2 linked regions of the Lujinxingia vulgaris genome follow. The protein of the gene in region 1 interacts with the protein of each later gene in a pairwise test. Links are inferred from orthologs where the notes say so. Each region holds a gene or a part of one and is shown on either strand. Other genes may lie near its edges.

Region 1 (7,023 bases):
TTCACGGGCAAACGGAGGTGGTCGAGGCGTTGCGCCGCCTTATGAAGAACCTGCACGGGGACTTCGACGGGCTCAACATCGAGTCGAGCAGGGTGAGCGACGAGCCTCAATGAGCCACGGCGACTATTATCAGGAACTCTCGCGTGCCCGCGAACCGGCGCAGCGCGCTGGCTGGCGCCATCGCCTGGAGCAGTGGTTGCGCTTTGAGCTGACCTGCGCCGCGCTCCGACCGCACCCCGGCGACCACATCGTGGATCTGGGATGCGGCCCGGCGGCTCTCGCCGCCTACCTTCATCCTCATCCCGCCCGATACCTGGGAGTTGAGCGCCACCCCGCAGTCGTCGACCACGCTCGCCAGACGCTCGCCACACTGAGCTCCGACGCCAACCTTTTGCACGCCGACCTCTTCGACCCACGGGTCGACGCCGCCGGCCCCTTTACGCTCGCCATCGCCATCGGCGCGCTGGTCGACGGCCGCGCCTCCACCCGGGCTCAACGCGCCGAGCGTGCCAGCGCCCACGTGCGTCGCGTACTGGAGCTGGCCGGGCAGGGCGCGGCGCTCTTTGTGCTCGACCAGACCGCGCTCGACGCCGACCCGATCCGTAGCCTGGAGCCGGCGCTGCTGGGCATCCACGAGCACGAGCTCCGCGCGATCGCCACAGAACTCTCCCAACCCTTGACCCTCGCTCAGCCTATCGCCGGCGAGTGGATGGTGCTCGCGGGCGCGCGCCCGGCCAACTTCGACGCCCTGGCCGAACGCGCGACCTGCGGCGAGCGCGTCCTCGAGCGTTGGCGGGCCGCCGGTGGCCACGACCCGGCCGACCACACCTGGCTGTGGTGGGTCGCCGGCGAGCACAGCCGTGCCTTTGACGCCTTCGCAAAGGTGCCGCTGAATCATCCCCGCCATGCGCTGCTTAAAGCGCGTCTGGAGCTGATGGACGCGTAAGGTGGGAGGCTAGCTCAGTGCGGCGCGTGCTGCGCCAGCTGCCGCGTCTGCACACTGCTGCGCAGCGTCTGCTGCTCCGGTCGCACCGGCAAATACACCGTGAAGAGCGAGCCGCGCCCCTCTTCGCTGTCGACCTTGATGTAGCCCCCGTGCATCTCGGCAAAACGTTTGGCAACCGCCAGCCCCAGCCCGATCCCCCGCTTATTAAACTCGAACTGCCCCGAGGAGTGGTGGCCGGTGTTAAAGGTGCTGAAAAACACGTCGAAGATCTGCGCGATGTCGTCGTCGGAGATTCCCACGCCGCTGTCGCGCACCGTCAACGCCAGCACCTCCGGATCGTCGGAGAGCCCGATATCCAGCGTGATGACCTGATCGTCGTACGAGAACTTGATCGCGTTCATCAGCAGGTTCAGGCACATGTCGTTGAGCTTATCTTCGTCGGCCAGAATGCTCTGAGCCTCCGGCGCAACGACGGTCTCCAGGCGCTGATTTCGTTTCTGAAGAAAGGGATCAAGCTGGTCCTGCAGCGAGTCCACGAACTTACGCACGTCTACCCACTCCAGATCCAGCGCCTCACCGGACCCGTCATCGCCGAGCATCTTAAAGATGCGGTTGGAGATATTCTTGAGCCGCACCGCGCTCGAATCGATCCCGCTGAGCGCCTTGGACGCCACCGAGGAAAGGTCTTCGCCAAGCTCTTTACGCAGCAGGAAGGTGTAGCCAAACACGATCGCAATTGGGGTGTTCAGCTCGTGGCTGACCACCTCCATAAAGACGTTTTTGACCCGATCGAGCAGCTTGAGCTCTTCGTTGGCAGCGCTCAAGAGCGCGTTCTGCTCTTCGAGCTGCTCGTTGGCCTCGCGCAGCTGCGCCATCAACTCTCGCCGCTCCCGCTGCGCCCGGTAATACTCAAAGGCCTGCGCCACAAATAGGCGCAGCTCCACCGGCTTCCAGGGCTTGGAGATGTAGCGGTAGACGTGCCCCTCGTTGATCGCGTCGATGACGTCGGAAATGTTGGAGTAGCCCGTAAAAAGCACCCGCACGATCTCGGGGTGGTCCTCGCGCAGCTCGGCCAGAAACTCAATGCCCGACATCTTCGGCATGCGCTGGTCGGTCATCACCACCTGCACGTCGTGCGCGGCGATGAGCTTGAGCGCTTCCTCCACCGACTGGGCGGTGAGCACGGTGTATTCTTTACGAAAAAGGCGCGCGATCGCGTCGAGGATATCCGGCTCGTCGTCGACCACCAGAAAGGTCCCCCGAGACTGCGCACCCGTAAAGCTGGTCATAACATCACCCGTTGAGCGCTCGGACTCAGGGGGGCTGCCCCTGAGCGCGGTTGCCGCGCGCGGGTCGCAGGTTCAAGGCGACCGGGCTGCTGCGCCGCGGAACGTAGGTCAGTGTCGAAGTGAAGCGAAGACTAACAGATGCTCCCCCGGCGTAAAAGGCGTATTGAACACCCCGACCTCACTTATTGCTACGTCTAAGCACTTGCCATTTGGCAGGGTTAAACACAGGCAGGGCTCAGACTGTGAATCAAACAGTCTGAGCCCCTGAAATATTTAGCCTTCGCCTTCTTCCAGCAGCTTCAAGAAGGTCGACTCGCCAATGATCGCGATGTTGCCGCCCTCGGCGTTGAACTTCTCCGCCTTCTTGAGCTTGCTCGAGCGCCAGCCGCCCTCAAAGCGCTCCATATCGGCGTCGCCCATCACCAGGTAGTCCAGATCTTTGACCACCGAGGAGGGGCAGTCGCCTCCGCGTTTTTCGACCTCGGCCTGCGCGTCTTTGCGCGTCATCGACTCCATCGCGCCCGTAAAGAGCACGCGCTTTCCGGCCAGCGGCGAACCTTCCACCGCCGGCGCCTCCCGCGGGGTGGGGAAGACCAGCGTGATATGCTCCAGCAGATCGTCGATAAGCTCGGCGTTCTCCTGCAACCCGCGGGTCACCGACTCGGCGATCACCTCGCCAATGGTGTGCACCTCGGCAAACGCCTCGGCCTCCACCGCGCGAATCGCCTCCATCGAGTCGTAGCGCTCGGCGAGTATGGCGCTGACGTGTTTGCCGAGCTCATGGATGCCGAGCGCCTGCAAGAACTTCTCGACCTCCACCTCTTTGCGGCCGCCAATACGCTCAATGAGCTTGTTGGCCAGAATCTCGCCGACGCGCTTCAGCCCCATCAGCTCCGAGGCGCTCAGCGTAAAGAGGTCCACCGGCGAGGTGACGAGCTCGGCGTCGTAGAGCTGCTCGAGGAGTTTCGGGCCAAAGCCTTTGATCTCCATGCGGCTCACAAAATGCTCGATCTGGCGGATCTTTGCAGCGCGGCAGTTCTCGCTGTGGTTGGCCATCAGCACGTCGTTTTGCCGCTCGGTGGGCGCGCCGCACTCCGGGCACGCGCTCGGGATCGCGACGGGCTCATCGCCTCCCTCCAGCACCCGCTCCAGGTTGGGGATGACCCCGCCTCGGCGCATCATCAGCACTTTCGATCCGAGCTTCAGGCCTTCCTCACCGCCCAGGTGCTCCATAATCGCCAGGTTATGCAGGCTCACCCGGGTCACCGTCGCGCCGGAGAGCACCACCGGATCGACGATGCCCACCGGGTTGATCGCCCCGGTGCGCGAGACGTTCCACACCACATCGCGCAGCACGCTCTCGCCAGCGTCCCCCTGAAACTTATAGGCGATGGCCCAGCGCGGGTGATGCGCGGTCGAACCCAGGCGTTTTTGCTCGGCGATGCTGTTGGCTTTGTACACGACCCCGTCGGTCTCATAGCCCAGCTGCCCGCGACGCTTCGAGATATCGTCGTAGGTGGCCTGAATCGCCTCGTCACTGACCTGAAACGTCTCCGGCGTCTCAAATCCCAGCGCCTTGAGCCGCGCCATCTTCTCGGCTTCGCTCTCAAAGGTCTCGCCAAGCAGGTCAAAGGCGAAGAAGCGCAGCTCGTAGTCCGCGGTCTTTTCCGGATCTTTGAGTTTAAGTGCGCCCGCGGTCAGATTTCGGGGGCTGGCGTAATCGTGCTTAAACTTCCGCTCAAACACCTCCACCGGCATATAGGCCTCGCCGCGCACCTCAATCGAAGACGCGTCGACCTTCAGCGGCAGCTTCTTAATGCGTTTGACCTGCTCGGTGATCACCTCGCCGACGGTGCCCGTACCCCGGGTCGCCGCCACGCTCAGCCGACCCTGGGCGTCGTAGCGAAAACATCCGGCAACGCCGTCGACCTTGGGCGTCACAACCACATCCCCCTCGAACTTCTCATACCACTTCAGAAGGGTGGCCTCGTCGTACGCCTTATCCAGCGAGAGCATCGGCGGATCGTGGGTGAGCTTCTCGGCGTTCGGGTCGATCGCGTCGACGTCGGCGCCGGCCGGCCCGATCTGATCGAGTACCTCGCTCGACGGCGCCTTTCGACGCAGCGCCTCCACCAGACGATCAAACGACTCATCGCTGATCTCCGGAGCGTCATCCACCCAGTATTTGCGGTTGTGGTAACGCACCTGCTCTTCGAGCTCTTCAATCGAAAGGTCTTCCCAGGTTGGGGCGCTCATCTTTACTGCTCCACGTCATCGGGTCTGCACTGCATTCTATCTCGCCGGCTGCCGCCACCGGGCACGACCGGGAGTTATGGCGCGAGCCGGGCGTTTGCTCAAGGCTGATCCCTGCGACGCGACGCTGGCAGCGCGTGCTTTCTCGAAAATAGTGCTCGGAGCGGAAAGAAAGTCCGATACCCGGCCGTTACCCGCGTAACCCGAGCCCCGCAGGGTGAGGTTTTGTGTTAATCCGTACAAAAGTGTATGGAATGGTCGAAAGCACCTTGAATGCGTACGTTTGAGTATGCTATCGAGCCGCCCAGCGCACACGGCGCTTAGAGTTAGTTGAGTCCCCTCCAGAAGACCGAGGTTTCGATGAAGATCACAGCGCTTGAAGAATACGGGCTGCGCTGCATGCTCCGGGTGGCCGAACAGCCTCCTGGCGAGTCGATCTCGGCGCAGGCTGTGGCCGACCTGGAGGGAATGTCGCTGCCTTACACCCAGAAGATTTTGCGCACCCTCTCCCAGGGCGGCCTTATCGACTCGCGCCGCGGCGCCCAGGGCGGCTTCCTGCTGGCCGCGCCCGCCGACGAGGTCAGCCTGGGCGATGTGATCCGCGTGCTCGGTGGCCTCTTTGAGGTCGAAGAGATCTGCGAGCGACACACCGGCGAGTTGGAGCGGTGTGCGCGAGGCTGCGGCTGCTCGATTCGACCGGTCTGGTCGTACATTTCCAACTTTGTCATTGAGACCCTCGACGGGATCTCGTTGGCCACGCTCCTGGCAGACGAAGCCAGCGTGCGTCGCCACCTGAGCCGTCAGCACCTTACGCACTCCGAGCGGCCTTCGACCCAGAGCTCTTCACACTGAGCTTCAACACACCTTCAGGCACGCTCCCCAGGCATCACCAACCCCGAGGTAAGACGATGAGTTCAAATATCGAGTCCATGCTGGATCGCCCCTATAAGTACGGGTTCGTCTCGGACATTGAGACCGAGACGATCCCCCCGGGGCTCAACGAAGACGTCATCCGTCTGATATCGGCCAAGAAGAACGAGCCGGAGTTCATGCTTGAGTTCCGCCTCAAGGCCTACCGTCACTGGCTCACCCTGGAGGAGCCCGAGTGGGCCAACGTCCACTACGAGAAGCCCAACTTCGACGACATCATCTATTATGCTGCCCCCAAAGAGAAAGAGAAGAAGGCCAGCCTCGATGAGGTCGACCCCGACATCCTCGACGTCTACGAGAAGCTCGGCATCCCGCTCCACGAGCAGAAGATGCTGCAGAACGTCGCCGTCGACGCCGTCTTCGACTCGGTCTCGGTAGCCACGACCTTCAAGAAGCGTCTGAGCGAAGCGGGCGTCATCTTCTGCTCCTTCTCCGAGGCGGCCCGTGAGCACCCCGAGCTCATCAAGAAGTACCTCGGCTCGGTCGTGCCCTACACCGACAACTTCTACGCCGCGCTCAACTCGGCGGTCTTCACCGACGGCTCCTTTGTCTTCGTGCCCAAAGGCGTACGCTGCCCGATGGAGCTCTCGACCTACTTCCGCATCAACACCCAGAACACCGGGCAGTTTGAGCGTACGCTCATCGTCTGCGAAGACGGCGGCCACGTCAGCTACCTGGAAGGGTGCACCGCCCCGCAGTTCGACACCAACCAGCTGCACGCAGCGGTCGTCGAACTCGTGGCCCTCGATGATGCCGAAATCAAATACTCCACCGTCCAGAATTGGTACGCCGGCGACGAGGAAGGCAAGGGCGGCATCTACAACTTCGTGACCAAGCGCGGCCTCTGCGCCGGTCGCCGCTCCAAGATCTCCTGGACCCAGGTGGAGACCGGCTCGGCCATCACCTGGAAGTATCCCTCCTGCATCCTCAAAGGGGATGAGTCCATCGGCGAATTTTACTCGGTGGCGCTGACCAACAACATGCAGCAGGCCGACACCGGCACCAAGATGGTGCACATCGGCAAAAATACCCGCTCCACCATCATCTCCAAGGGCATCTCGGCGGGCCGCTCGCAGAACAGCTACCGCGGCCTGGTCAAAATTACCCCCGGCGCCGACGGCGCGCGCAACTACTCCGAATGCGACTCCATGCTCATCGGCGACCGTTGCGGCGCGCACACCTTCCCTTACATCGATGTGCGCAACCCCACCGGCAAAGTGGAGCACGAGGCCTCGACCTCGCGCATCGGTGAGGACCAGATTTTCTACTTCCAGCAGCGCGGCATCGAGATGGAAGACGCCATCTCCATGATCATCAACGGCTTCTGCAAAGACGTCTTCCAGGAGCTCCCGATGGAGTTCGCCGTCGAGGCTCAGGCCCTTCTCGGCATCAAACTCGAAGGTTCGGTGGGCTAAGCCCCACATAGTATCCCGCGGAACCGGCCCACAGGCCGCCGCCCGCTCCATCTTCAAACGTGACGAGCGCGTCGTTTCCCGACCGCGCTCTTAAATCGAAGGACGCACTATGCTACTGCAAGTCAAAGATCTACGAGCCACGGTTGGCGACGAGACGATCCTCAAAGGTGTCAACCTCACCGTGAATCCC
Region 2 (7,204 bases), 440 kb from region 1 along the record:
CCGGCGTGGCATCGACCTCCAGCAGCCGGCGATCCTCATAGCTCAGCGCCGGCAGCTGGCGCCGGCTCCCCACTTCGCGATGTTCTGAGAAAAACTCGCCAATGGCCTCCAGGCTGTCTTCTAAAAACGCGTCGTAGCTGCCGTGGCCGGCCACCAGATCTTCCAGCCGCGACCACGCCCCGAAGATCGCGTCTTCGGTGGAGGGCAACAGGTTGTGGTGGTGCATCAGCTCCAGCGCCCAGCTCGACGCGCCGAGATCCCAGTACACATCAAAGATCGACACCCGGGTGTTGCCCACCGGCCGCGAGACGCGCAGCGCCTGGCGCAGCTTGGCGCGCTCAATGGCGCGGCGGCGCTGGCGAGCGGCCTGGGTGACCCCGCCGCCGGCCAGCAGCACCAGCGTGGTCAGTATGGCCAGGGTGATCGGTTCCATGATGTCCTAAGCGTGCAGAAGGGCGAATCGATGCATGCATCCCTACAAAACCCCGGATCGAAGGCGCGCGATGATGTCACCGGCGTTGCGGCGCTGTCAAAACGCCGCTCGGAGCAGGGCAATCGCAAAGTCCCACGAGGTTTTTTTATGGAGAACCCACCCAATCCGTAGGGAGGGGTCTTGTGCCCCTCCGGAACTCCCAAGGCGGGGACCCATAAGGGCTCCCCCTACGGTGGCGGGTGGTGGGGACCCACTTTGCGATTGCCCTGCCGCTCGGAGCGCCGTGGGTTGACGCGCCGGCGGTGCGGCACCATCATCCTCGCCACTCTGCACCTTGCGAGGTCTTCGGGCGCGGTCCGCTCGCGGGTGCACATCCAGAGTATGTCGTCGATGGTGAGGCGCCTCGGGGAGTTCGGGGCCGGCAGGTGATCAGCAGTGCGAGCAGTCGGGAAGTCTCAGAGCGCGGCGGCGCATCCAGGGTGGGAGCGCGTGGCAAAGCGCGGCCGCATCGTGGTGCTGCTCGTGCTGCTCGCGATTGTGGCCGGCTGCGCCACCTTTCGTTCGCCATCGCCGGTCTGCCTGGCCGGCGCTCAGCTCGACAAAAGCGGCATCTGCCGCAACCAGGTCACGCCCCAGCATAAGATCCCCTTTCGCGAAGGTTATAGCGCCGAGGTCACCCAGGGCTTTCATGGCTACACCAGCCATAAAGAAGATCTGGCCTTCGCGGTGGACTTCGCCTGCGAGGAGGGCACGCCCGTGGTGGCGTCTCGCGATGGGGTGGTCTGGTCGACACGCGGCGACTCCAACGTGGGGTGCTCCGATCCGGAGTGTGTGGAGGAGGCCAACTACGTGGTGCTCGACCACGGCGACGGCACCTACACCTCCTACTACCACCTGCAGCATTTCGGGGCGCTGGTGCAGCCCGGTGAGCAGGTCTGCGCCGGGCAGCTCGTGGGGCTCTGTGGCAACACGGGCTTCTCCAGCGGCTCACACCTGCATTTTGCCCAGAGCAACCTGGCGGGCGTAACGCTGCCGGTGCGCTTTGAGGAGGCGCGCCGGGCGGGCTACGCCTTTCCGCTGCCGCGGGCGACCTATGCCTCGCGCAACGCGCTCTCGTTGACCTGCGACGACACCGATTACTCCACGCTTCCGCGTGATGCGTTTGCCCACCAGGGCATCTTTTTAGAAAAGCGCCTTCCCACGGTGCTGGAGCTCGGCCAGGGCCTGGCCGGCCAGCGCATCGAAGGGGAGTACCGGGGGCGTTTTCCCAACATCACCATTCACCGCCGCGCGGTGGGCTCGGATCAGTGGGAGGAGACGTGTGTGCCGGTCGATGAGCGCGGGCGTTTTGATGCGCTGCTCCCCTGGGCTCCCGGGGAATTTGGAGCAGGCTACTACTTCTTCATGATCACCGGCAGCGACGCCGAGTGCGGCTCACCGGGCTGGGCCTGGTCCTACCGCGTGCGCGTCGACCGGCCCTGATCTTTGTTGAACCTCCCTCGTCGGCGCGCCTGCGCTCAAGGAAAGCGATGTCTGCTCTGAACAACGTCCACTCTCTGATGGTCTCGATGATGCGCGCGGGACGAGGCCTTTTTGTGACCTCGCATAACCGCGAGAACCCGCCGCGCCCCGCCAAAACGCTGGAGCTCTACGAGTATGAGGGCTGCCCCTACTGCCGAAAGGTGCGCGAGGCGATGAGCGAGCTCGATCTTGAGTTCATCAACCGCACCAGCGCAAAAGGCGATGAGGTCAAACGCGCTCGCGCCCTTGAACTCAGCGGCAAGATGCAGTTTCCGATGCTGGTGGACCCCAACACCGACACGGTGCTCCTGGAGTCGGAGGCGATCATTGCCTACCTGCACGAGCATTACGGCGATGGGCGCGGACTTCTCGACATTGTGACGAGCATGCCGAGCACGGTGGCCGGCTCCATGGCCACGATGCTGCGCCCGAAGGGGCTCCGCGTACGCCCGGGCTTTGAAACCCGCGCGCAACCGGCATCAACGCTCGTTCTCTACAACTTTGAGGCCTCGCCATTTTGCCGAAAGGTGCGCGAGGCCCTCAACGAGCTCAACCTCGACTACCACGTCAAAAACGTCGCCAAAGGCTCCGCGCGCCGCCCCGAGTTTCGCGAGCTGGCGGGGCGAGTGATGGTGCCCTACCTCATCGATCCCAACCACGATGTGGCGATGTTCGAGTCCGACGATATCGTCGCTTACCTCTACAAAACCTATGGCGCCGACGCCTGAGCGGGCGTAGGCCGGGGGGCCGGCGCTCCTTGCCCCCTCTTCGGGGCTGGGCTACACCTGCCCCGCAGCCCCCCGCGCCAGTGTGCGTGGGGCGCAACGATTGAGCTGTTCAGCTGGATTCAACCGCGACTTTTTCCAAACGAGCCCGAGCATGTCCGATTTTCGTCCCGATCAGATCGAGCCCAAGTGGCAGGCCTTCTGGCAGAAGAACAAGACTTTCAAGGTCGAAGAAGATCTCAGCAAACCCTCCTTCTTCGTGCTCGATATGTTCCCTTACCCCTCGGGCTCCGGGCTGCACGTGGGACACGTCGAGGGCTACACGGCTACCGACATCATGGCGCGCTTTAAGCGCGCGCGGGGCTTTGATGTGCTGCACCCGATGGGTTGGGATGCGTTTGGTCTTCCGGCCGAGCAACACGCCATCAACACCGGCACCCACCCGCGGGACACCACGGTCAAGAACATCGAGACTTTTAAGGGGCAGCTCCAGGCGCTGGGCTTTGCCTACGACTGGGATCGGGAGATCAACACCACCGACCCGGACTATTACCGCTGGACGCAGTGGATCTTCCTCAAACTCTATGAGCAGGGGCTGGCGTACATCGCCGAAGTTCCCGTGAACTGGTGCCCGGCCCTGGGCACCGTTCTGGCCAACGAAGAAGTTATCGACGGTCGCAGCGAGCGCGGCGGCCACCCGGTGATTCGCAAGCCGATGCGTCAGTGGATGCTCAAGATCACGGCCTACGCCGAGCGCCTGCTCGAAGATCTGGAGATCATCGACTGGCCCGAGCACCTCAAAGATATGCAGCGCAACTGGATCGGGCGCTCCCAGGGGGCGGAGGTCGACTTCAAGGTCGACGCCGGCTCGGCCAAGGGGCTCGACGCCAACATCCGCGTCTTCACCACGCGCCCCGACACCCTCTTCGGCGCCACCTACATGGTGCTCGCCCCGGAGCATCCCCTGGTGGATGACCTGGCCAGCGAGGCGCAGCGCGAGGCGGTCGACGCCTACCGCAAGGAAGCCGCGACCAAGAGCGAGCTGCAGCGCACCGAGCTTCAGAAAGAGAAGAGCGGCGTGTTCACCGGCGCCTACGCCATCAACCCGGTCAACGGCGCGCGTATCCCGATCTGGATCGCCGATTACGTGCTCTACGGCTATGGCACCGGCGCGATCATGGCCGTGCCCGGCCACGATGAGCGCGACTGGGAGTTCGCAAAAACTCACGGCCTGGCGATTGTGGAGGTGATCTCCGGCGGTGACGTCCGCGAAGCGGCGCATACCGGCGACGGCGAGCTTGTGAACTCGGACTTCTTGAGCGGCATGAAGGTCAAGGAGGCCAAGAAGAGCATCATCGCCTGGCTGGAGGAGCGCGGGCTGGGGCAGGGGACCATCAACTACAAACTTCGCGACTGGCTCTTTAGCCGCCAGCGCTACTGGGGTGAGCCCTTCCCGATTTTGCATCGCGAAGATGGCGAGATCGTGACGCTGCCGGAAGAGCAGCTGCCGCTGACCCTTCCCGATGTGGAGCGCTACCAGCCCAGCGGCACCGGTGAGTCGCCGCTGGCGACCATCGAGGACTGGGTCAACACCGTCGATCCGCGCGACGGCACCCCCGCGCGCCGCGAGACGAACACGATGCCGCAGTGGGCCGGCTCCTGCTGGTACTACCTGCGCTACATCGACCCTAAAAACGACGAAGCGCCGGTCGATCCCGAGAAAGAAAAGCGCTGGATGCCCGTCGACCTTTACGTCGGTGGCGCGGAGCACGCGGTGCTGCACCTCTTGTACGCGCGCTTCTGGCACAAGGTGCTCTACGATATCGGCGTCGTCTCCACCAAAGAGCCCTTCCAGCGGGTGGTCAACCAGGGGATGATCCTGGGCGTGACCTACCAGTACTTCAAAACCCCCGCTGGCGAGCCGGTGAGCTTTAAAGAGGTGGGCGATCGCCAGGATCTCTCGCCGGCCACCATCCCGGCCGACAAAGTGGTCTGGAAGAACGACGTTCCTTTCCACCCCGAGCACGGCGTGGAGCTTGAGGAGATCGTCGAGAAGATGTCGAAGTCGCGCGGCAACGTCGTCAACCCCGACGACGTGATTGCCGAGTACGGCGCCGACAGCCTGCGTCTCTACGAGATGTTCATGGGACCGCTGGAGCAGACCAAACCCTGGAACTCCCGCGGCGTGAGCGGCGTGCACCGCTTCCTCTCGCGCATCTGGCGTCTGATTGCTGGCGACGAAGGTTTGAGCGCGACGATGGTCGACGAGGACCCGACCGATGAGACCTTGCGCCAGCTGCACCGCACCATCAAAAAGGTCACCGAAGACACCGAGGAGCTGCGCTACAACACCGCGATCGCCGCGATGATGGAGTACGTGAATTTCCTCTATAAGCTCGACACGGTGCCGAAGAGCGCGGTCGCCCCGCTCGTGCAGATGCTCGCGCCTTACGCGCCGCATACCGCCGAGGAGCTCTGGGAGCGCCTGGGGAATGAGCCTTCGGTGATCAACGCGCCCTGGCCGGCGTTTGAAGAGAAGTGGCTTGAGGACGACTCCTACGAGCTTGCCGTCCAGGTGATGGGCAAGCTGCGCGGGGAGATCACGGTGCCCAAAGACGCCGACGAGGAGGCCGTGGTGAAACTCGCCCGCGCCAACCCGAAGGTCGAGGAGCATTTAGCGGGCAAGACCATTCGGCGCGTGATCTTTGTGCCGGGGCGGATTCTCAATTTTGTGGCGAATTGAGGCCTTCGGTGCAGGCGGCCGGGAACGTGTAAAGGGCGTCTGACGACCTTCGTGACGAGCGCGCAACGAAGGTCGAAACGAAAGTTCAACGAAGCCAGAATATGAACAAAAAACGCCGGCGGCCGAGAGGTCGCCGGCGTTTTTTGTGTGGCGCTTGTGATGGGAGGGTGGGCGAGCAATGGTGACGCGGGTGTGCCCTCGATCTGGAAAGAAAGTCTGGATCAGTGGCGTTGTCGAAGTACTGCGTGGAGACGTGCGCGTGCCTAGTTTTACGTACAGAGCGATCGGGTATCACGGATGCTCCCAGGAGAAGGCCCTCGCGGTGATGAGGGAAGGAGCGTGGCTACCATCGAAGAGCGGCTGGCTCGGTCCGGGAATCTATTTTTGGGATAACGACGAGAAAACCGCCGCGTGGTGGGCGAAGAGCGTTGCCGAACAACAGGGGCCAAGAGTCATGAAGGCGCAGATCGATCTGAGCGAATGTCTCGATTTGAGTACCGTCGTCGCTCAGAACACGCTGCGAAAAATTGCGAACTCAGTCGTCAGGTCGAAGAACAGCGAAGCCGCTCTAAGGGGATTGGAGGCTCGCGGATTCACGCGGGACGGCGCGCTCGTTCGATTGCCCAGGAGGCGTTGAAAGCCGCCGGCCGGCCGCCTGTAAAGGGCGTGCGGATTGCGGTACATTTGAAAGAGGGGCAAGTAACGACACAGTCGGTAGGAACTCAGTTGGTCGCGGGGTTTCGTATGGTGATCGTCGTTTTTGATCCTTCTATCATCAAAAAGTGCGAGGTTTGCGATGGCGCGTGACTTAGAAAAAGACTTCGAAAAAGCGTTGGAGGTTATCGAATCTGCGTCGGAGGATTGGATTGTTTCTGCATTGCACTCCTATGGGGCTGAATTGTCTGAACATCCCGAGGGACCGGTTCTTGGACGAGGTCTGAATCATGTGCCGTCAGCAGAGTCCGCCTTCACAGGGGTTGTGAAGGATCATTACGAGCGTCATTCAACGCACACTGACATGAATTTCCGACGGGCTTCGAACCCGCATGCCCTTGTGACTGTCAGGACGTGGAGTGAGATGCTGCGTTTGGAAGGAAGTAGCGATTCCTTTTATTGTGATGGCCCATCCTCCGTAAATCTGGTGCTGGAAGAGTCTACGAACGCGACGGTCATAAAGCGTGTGGTACCGAACCGTCCGTACGTCAGGCATAAGAATCACGGTAAGGGCGAGGTTACACAGGTCCGAGTCGTGGGGCGAAACGCTGCGGATGACGACGCTGATGAGGTTTATGCCTGATGGATAATGACTACTTGAGTCCGATTCAGCTCGTAGGGACTTCGCTTCGTGAACTTCATTTTAAGTTTTCGGAAGAGCGAGAGAGTTTTGACCTGAAAGAACTCGACTACAAACTATCGCTCCAGGGAGGCGTCGGGGTTGACGAGCACGATCCCAACGAGGCGATTACAACGTTTCGTGTCGAAGTGGAGTGGGAGGAGGGGGACGGACCCTTCGAGTTGCGTATCGAATACGCTGCGATCGCCAGGCAGGACGGAAGCCTGAGTCGCGAGGTGTTTGAGAAGCAGTGTCGGCTCAGCATCATGTCGGCGATTTTGAGTTATATGAGGCCTATGATCTCCAGGCTCATGGACGAAGCTGGCGAGTCGTTTCGCTTGCCGCTCATTGACCTTCGTCAGTTGGCCTCGAGCTCGACTCAAGACGACGATTCGTAGAAGGTGGTCGAGCGCAACGCGTTTTTTGTCGTGTCGCCAACGACTTAAGCT

The links.
Region 2: the proteins of ligA (region 1) and leuS interact in binary tests that used the Escherichia coli proteins (3 or more experiments, as listed by UniProt). The link is inferred for Lujinxingia vulgaris from one-to-one orthologs.

The regions. Positions count from the first base shown.
Region 1 is NZ_VOSM01000001.1:777,737-784,759, forward strand. What follows is about bases 2,001-4,923. They hold ligA (NAD-dependent DNA ligase LigA), read right to left. Parts: upstream 4,492-4,923; coding sequence 2,509-4,491; downstream 2,001-2,508. Other genes in these bases: FRC98_RS03140 (hybrid sensor histidine kinase/response regulator), read right to left, coding at 2,001-2,235; FRC98_RS03150 (RrF2 family transcriptional regulator), read left to right, coding at 4,849-4,923. Outside these bases: FRC98_RS03130 (serine/threonine-protein kinase), read left to right, coding at 1-113; FRC98_RS03135 (class I SAM-dependent methyltransferase), read left to right, coding at 110-946; more of FRC98_RS03140, read right to left, coding at 961-2,000; more of FRC98_RS03150, read left to right, coding at 4,924-5,340; Fe-S cluster assembly protein SufB, read left to right, coding at 5,397-6,833; Fe-S cluster assembly ATPase SufC, read left to right, coding at 6,943-7,023. UniProt on the Escherichia coli protein: DNA ligase that catalyzes the formation of phosphodiester linkages between 5'-phosphoryl and 3'-hydroxyl groups in double-stranded DNA using NAD as a coenzyme and as the energy source for the reaction.
Region 2 is NZ_VOSM01000001.1:339,473-346,676, forward strand. What follows is about bases 2,524-5,627. They hold leuS (leucine--tRNA ligase), read left to right. Parts: upstream 2,524-2,833; coding sequence 2,834-5,422; downstream 5,423-5,627. Other genes in these bases: FRC98_RS01420 (glutathione S-transferase N-terminal domain-containing protein), read left to right, coding at 2,524-2,682. Also shown: FRC98_RS01410 (hypothetical protein), read right to left, coding at 1-433; FRC98_RS01415 (M23 family metallopeptidase), read left to right, coding at 923-1,915; more of FRC98_RS01420, read left to right, coding at 1,963-2,523; FRC98_RS01430 (hypothetical protein), read left to right, coding at 6,719-7,153.